Regions from separate parts of the Variovorax sp. P1_G12 genome, predicted to be linked through region 1. Evidence: predicted binding sites of a transcription regulator. Region 1 holds the regulator's gene; the other holds the start of a gene.
What was found. The regulator FNR, encoded in region 1, switches genes on or off when oxygen is low (the NO sensors DNR and NnrR bind a similar motif). The targets are predictions, from matches to a motif close to TTGATNNNNATCAA.

Region 2: the regulator FNR is predicted to act here: its motif matches at 1,622-1,635, upstream of AC1D2O_RS00080 (universal stress protein).

What each region holds. Positions count from the first base shown of each region.
Region 1 covers NZ_JBFUBW010000015.1:124,343-127,547, forward strand. The annotation lists gene ccoG (cytochrome c oxidase accessory protein CcoG) at 1-696, shown strand, start outside; gene AC1D2O_RS18810 (FixH family protein) at 714-989, shown strand; gene AC1D2O_RS18815 (hypothetical protein) at 994-1,239, shown strand; gene fnr (fumarate/nitrate reduction transcriptional regulator Fnr) at 1,220-1,936, opposite strand; gene hemN (oxygen-independent coproporphyrinogen III oxidase) at 2,061-3,205, shown strand, end outside.
Region 2 covers NZ_JBFUBW010000001.1:13,811-17,015, reverse strand. The annotation lists gene AC1D2O_RS00085 (trypsin-like peptidase domain-containing protein) at 1-1,022, opposite strand, end outside; gene AC1D2O_RS00080 (universal stress protein) at 1,039-1,560, opposite strand; gene AC1D2O_RS00075 (hypothetical protein) at 1,735-2,607, opposite strand; gene AC1D2O_RS00070 (ISNCY family transposase) at 2,898-3,205, shown strand, end outside.

The DNA.
Region 1 (3,205 bases):
TATGACGCCGCGCGCGGCGAGCCTCGCGGCGTGCCGGCGAAAGGGCGCGCATCGACCGCGGCGCCGCTGGGCCACTGCATCGACTGCCATCTGTGCGTGCAGGTCTGTCCGACCGGCATCGACATCCGCGAAGGCCTCCAGTACGAGTGCATCGGTTGCGGCCTCTGCGTGGATGCCTGCAACATCGTGATGGACAAGATGGACACGCCGCGCGGCCTGATCCGCTACGCCACGCAGAACGGCATGGCTGGCCGCTGGACGCCGCGGCAGGTGCTGCGGCGCGTGCTGCGGCCGCGGGTGCTGATCTACACCGGGGTGCTGGCGGCGCTGTGCATCGGCCTGCTCGCCAGCCTGGTGACGCGCACGCCGCTGAAGGTCGACGTGGTGCGCGACCGCGCGTCGCTGGCCCGCATCGTCGAAGGCGGCCAGCTCGAGAACGTCTACCGCCTGCAGATCATGAATGCCACCGAACAGGTGCAGCGCTACCGGATCGCCGCGGGCGGCCTCGAGGGGCTGAAGGTGTCCTCGGAGCCCGTGGTCGAGGTCGCGCCGGCGGAGTCGCGCTGGGTCGCGGTCCGGTTGCAGCTACCCTATGGGGCGGCAGCGGCGGGTTCGCACAAGGTGCATTTCGACGTCCGCGCCGAAAGCGGCAACGCCAGTGTCTCGGAGCCCGCGGTGTTCCTGGTACCGCGCTGATCAACCCAAGGACCAAGATGACGCACGACAACGACGCGATGAAACCCTGCCCTCCGTGGTACCGCTTCCCCCTGGTGTGGATGGTGATCGGCGGGCCGGGCGTGGTGGTGGTCGCGAGCTTCTTCACCCTGTGGCTGGCGATCTCCACGCCCGACCCGGTGGTGGACCAGGACTACTACCGCAAGGGCGTGGAGATCAACCGCACCCTGGCCGACAAGAAGCTGATGCCGGCCGTGGCCGGGCGCAACCACGCGGCGACACCGGGCAGCGCCGTGCCGCTGCCGAAGGAGTGAGTGCATGCAGACGCGCCGCTGGATGTGGATTCTCTGGCCGGCCTTCCTCCTGGCCTGCGCGCTCGAGGTGCTGGTGTTCGCCCTGGTCGACCCGGGCGACCTGAACTGGCGCGGCGAGGCGCTCGGTGCTTCGCGCCAGGCCGTCTACACGGTCGGTTTTTTCGTCTTCTGGCTGCTGGCCATGGGGGCGGGCGCACTGACCCTGCTGCTGACCCTGCCGGCGCGCGAGATCAACAGCCCGGCGGATTGACGATGCGGCGCAGCGCCTCGGGATCGACGATGCGCACGTTGCGTTGCTCGACCTCGACCATGCCGTCGGCCGCGAACTTCGACAGGGTCCGGCTCACGGTCTCGAGCTTGAGCCCGAGGTAGCTGCCGATTTCCTCGCGGGTCATGCGAAGCACCAGCTCGGAACGCGAGAAGCCGCGCGCGTGCAGGCGCTGGACCAGGTTCAGCAGGAAGGCGGCGAGCCGCTCTTCGGCCCGCATGCTGCCCAGCAGCAGCATCACGCCGTGTTCGCGCACGATCTCGCGGCTCATGATCTGGTGCACGTGGCGCTGCAGCGCGGTGATCTCGCGCGACAGCTCCTCGATGCGTTCGAAAGGCATCACGCAGACCTCGGAGTCCTCCAGCGCCACGGCGTCGCAGGTGTGCTGGTCGTTGACGATGCCGTCGAGCCCGATGATCTCTCCCGCCATCTGGAAGCCCGTGACCTGGTCGCGGCCGTCCTCGCTGGTGACGCGGGTCTTGAACACCCCGGTGCGGATCGCATAGAGCGAGGTGAAGGCCTCGCCGTTGCGAAACAGCGTCTCGCGCCGCTTGATCTTGCGCCGCGTCGCGACGATGTCGTCGATGCGCTGCAGCTCGCCCGGATTCAGGCCCACCGGCATGCAGAGCTCGCGCAGATTGCAGTTGGAACAGGCGACCTTGATATTTTCGGGTTTCATTGATGCAGTCGAGGTCATGGAGGGATTGTCCGACGGGGAGTGGGGTGGATGCTTGATGCAGGTCAATGATTGCAGATCGTGACGGCGGCATAGTGACACACCACAGCCCTTGCCGCCGCCCGCGATGCACCCCCCCTCCGCTCCCGTCCTCACGCCGGCCCTGGCGCCGCCGTCCACCGTACTGCGCCGTTTCGACTGCGCCGGCCCGCGCTACACGTCCTATCCCACGGCCGATCGCTTCGTCGACGCCTTCACGGCGGACGACTACGCGCAGGCCCTCGAGCAGCGCGGCGGGGCCGGCGCGAGCGCGCGGGCGCTGTCGCTGTACGTGCACATCCCGTTCTGCGAATCGCTCTGCTACTACTGCGCCTGCAACAAGATCGTGACCCGGCACAAGAGCAAGGGGCGCGAGTACCTGGACTACCTGTCCCGCGAGATTTCGCTGCAGGTGGAGAAGCTCGGCCGCGGCGCGGTCGTCCGCCAGCTGCACCTGGGCGGCGGCACGCCGACCTTCCTCGACGATGCCGGCCTGCGGGAACTCATGGCCATGCTTCGCGGCGCCTTCACGCTGTCGCCGGACGGGGAGCATTCGATCGAGATCGACCCGCGCACCGTCGACCGCGAGCGCCTCGTGACGCTGGCCGAACTGGGCTTCAACCGGCTGAGCTTCGGCGTCCAGGACTTCGACCCGGAAGTGCAGAAGGCGGTGCACCGGATCCAGCCCGCCCGGCAGGTGTTCGACCTGATGGCGGTGGCCCGCGGGCTGGGCTTCGATTCGGTCAACGTCGACCTGATCTACGGACTGCCGCGCCAGAGCCCCGCGTCCTTCGACCGCACGCTGGAGCAGGTCTGCGCGCTCCGGCCGGACCGGATCGCGCTCTATGCCTACGCCCACCTGCCCGAGCGCTTCAAGGCCCAGCGCCGCATCGCGACCGAAGCCCTGCCCGATGCCGGCGCCAAGGTCGAGATGCTGTCGCGCTCGATCGCCGCGCTCACCGCCGCGGGCTATGTCTACATCGGGATGGACCATTTCGCGCTGCCTGGCGATGCGCTGGCGGTCGCCCGGCGGCAGGGCCGGCTGCATCGCAACTTCCAGGGCTACAGCACGCAGCCGGACTGCGACCTGGTGGCCCTGGGCGTGTCGGCGATCGGCCGCATCGGCGCCACCTACAGCCAGAACGCGAAGACGCTCGAGGAATACTACGACCTCCTCGACCAGGGCCGCCTGCCGGTGGTGCGCGGCCTGGCGCTGACGCGCGACGACGTGCT
Region 2 (3,205 bases), on a different contig from region 1:
GGCGGGAGATCGGCAACGCGTTGCACCAATTCGGTGAAGCGCGAGACCGCGACGCCGTCGAACGCCGTGACGATGTCTCCGCGCACCAGACCCGCGGCCTGGGCCGGACCGTCGGCATCGACCCGGACCACAAGGGCACCCTTTGCCTCCGGCAAGCCGAAGGAACGGGCCAGTGCGGGCGTCACCTCCTGGAGTTCGGCGCCGAGCCGGGCCCGGCGGACGCGGCCGGTGGCCCTCAGCTGCCCGGCAATCTTCATCGCCAGGTTGATCGGCACGGAAAAGGACAGCCCCATGTAGCCGCCGCTGCCGCTGTAGATCAACGAATTGATCGCGACCACTTCGCCGCGGCTGTTGAACAGCGGGCTGCCGGAACTGCCGGGATTGATCGCAACGTCGCTCTGGATGAAGGGAATCTCACCGGCGCCGCCGATGAGGCGGTCCACCGCGCTGACGACACCGGTCGTGACGCTGCCATGAAAACCGAACGGTGCGCCGATCGCGGCCACCCAATCGCCCGGTGCCAGCTGCGACGAATCGCCGATGACAGCGACGGGCAGGCCGGTGGCCTCGATCTTCACCAGCGCGACGTCCGTGCGTCGATCGGCTCCGACCACCCGGGCCTGGAAGCGGCGCCCATCGTGCAGCCGGATGGTGGCCTCGTCGATGTCCGCGACCACGTGTGCGCTGGTGAGGATCAAGCCGTCGCTCGTGAGGATGACGCCCGAGGCGACGTCCCTGATCTGGCTGACCTGCACGCTCGCGGGCAGCGACCAGGGCAGGCGGTCCGCGAAGTCGAGCTCCGACGCGATCTCGAGTTCGAGTCCTTCGCGGCTCTCGTCGCGGCCGACACGCAGCGTGTTGATGTCGACCACCATCGCGGTGCGACTCGCCACCAGCGAGGAAAACGCAGGCGCGGGCGAGCCCGAAGCATCGAAGGCGGGCAGCCGCGCGGCACCGCCGGCGCAGGCATTCAGCAGGCAGGCGAATGCGAGGGCCAGGACGAGGCGAGGGCGCCGAGTCATGGCTCTCACCCCCCGCTCACTCGGGCGCCAGGGCGGCCGATGGCGGGCTGAGGCTCGCGGCGGCCTCTTTGGCTTCGACCCCGGCTTCGACTGCAGGCGCGCGCACCAGCAACACGGGCACGGTCGCATGGCGCAGGATGTGCTCGGCGCTGCTTCCCAGCACCAGGCGGCCGACGCCACGCCGCCCGTGGGTGCCGAGGACGATCAGGTCGGCCGCCCACTTGACGGCTTCGGCAATGACGGTCTCGTCCACCGGCGCGGAGAACCTGTCGCACAGCACGGTGTCGGCCTCGATGCCGGCCGCCTGCGCGGTGGCCTTGGCCTGTTCGAGAATGCGGTGGCCGTTGTCTCGCAGTACGCCGAGCCAGTCGCCGGCATGGCCGGCATAGGCGTCCATCGAGAGGGCGAACGAGAGCTCGTCGATGACATGGCACAGCCGCAACCGCGCGTGTGTGAGCCTGGCGAGCTGGATGGCCTCGTCCAGCCCGCGACCGGAGGTCGGACTGCCGTCGACGGGAACAAGAATTCGCTCATACATGACAGGCTCCTTCGGCGTACGGGTAGGGGAGACCAGTATCCAAGTGAGGGTGCGCCGGACCTTGATCTGGCGCAAGTCGATCGCAGAAGACCACGGCGAAGCTCCGGGCATGGCCCGCGGCTTGCGCTTCGCCGGCGTGTCCGCAGGGCAGCTCCTGCGGACCCGGTCGCCTGGCTAGCGGTTCACGCGCGCGCCGGTGGCCACGTCGGTGACCGAGCCGTCGACCAGGCTGATCCGATAGATCTCCCGCGTCACGTTGCCGGCGAAGGCCAGTTCCACGATCGACACGTCGCGCAAGGTCGTGTCGATGCCGTTGGGCAGGAGCCCGTTCATCTGCTCGGCGACCTGCTTCATCGACGACTGCAGCGCGGGCGTGAACGGCGTCATGCTGTAGACGAGCGTGTTGTGGGGGTTGTGGGCCCGCAGTTCCTTGCCGTCCTTCACGACGTTGACGCCGCTCACGCCCACGGTTCTGACGAGTTCCCGACCAGGCTCCGCCATCTTTGCGAAGACCGGGCCCGTCACGCGCGGCAGCGGGCCATCGCGCAGCGGCGCCACGGCCGCGGTGACGCGGGTGTTGAACGCCATCATGTCCTCGAATCCTTGCCCGTTTTTCACGATGCCGAGATCGAGCCACCATGGACGGCCCGCATCCTTGGCCGCCTCGGTCGTGTAGAAGGTCTTGAGTGTCAGCTGGATGGGCGCTGGCGGCTTCGGCAGCGCCTTGAGCATCTTCTGCGGCGTGGTCGGGTCGGCGCTGTGGATGTGCACCACGGTGACGTGCGGGAGGTTCGGGTTCTGGGCCTCGGCCTGCAGGCCCAGCCTCAGCAGGTCCTGTTTCAGAGGCGCGTTGATCTTTGCCTCGAGCACGTCCGTCACGTCCTTGGGCAGCCGGTAGACGACGCCGTAAGTCGCCTTGTGCGCCCGAAACTCGGCCTGGCCGAGCGCGCTGTTGTCGATCGCTGGCGTCGAGGAGCCGGGTGTTCCGCAGGCGGAAAGCAAGGAAGCGGCGAGAAAGCCGAAGGCCAGGGGTCGCAGGACGCGCATTGAAACTCCATTCATGAAAATCGGGAGGGGCAGAGGCAGGGGTTGTGCCGGCCCCGGTGCATATGACCGATGTCCATGCTACGAAGGAGTTGTGACAAATCTGGAGAGCCCGGGCGCACGTCGCTCAGGTGCTGCGCCCATCATTTAACATAATATACATTGTATAAATGAAAACTGTAGGAGCGATTTAGTAATGTCGCGTTCTAGCCGATTTCAAATGTCGCAAAGTCGCCCGACCCAGGTTCTGGGCTTGGGGTACGGCCATGGCGAAACCTGCGGCGACGATCACGATGACGATGCGCGAAGCAGACCGCCTCAAGACGATCCAGGCCGTGATGGACCGGGTGCTGCGCGTCGGCCAGGCCGCGCAGCGGCTGGGCATCAGCCGACGACAGGTTGAGCGCATCGTTCAGCGGTACGTCGCCGAAGGCGCTGCCGGCCTGGTGTCACGCAAGCGCGGTCGCCCCAGCAACCACCAGTTGGCGCCCGGAGCTGCAGAGCGCGCGATCACATTGATCCGGGAGCGCTACGCGGACTTCGGCCCCACCTTGCCGAGCGAGAAGCTTCTCGAGTGTCATGGGCTGGCCGTTGGCAAAGA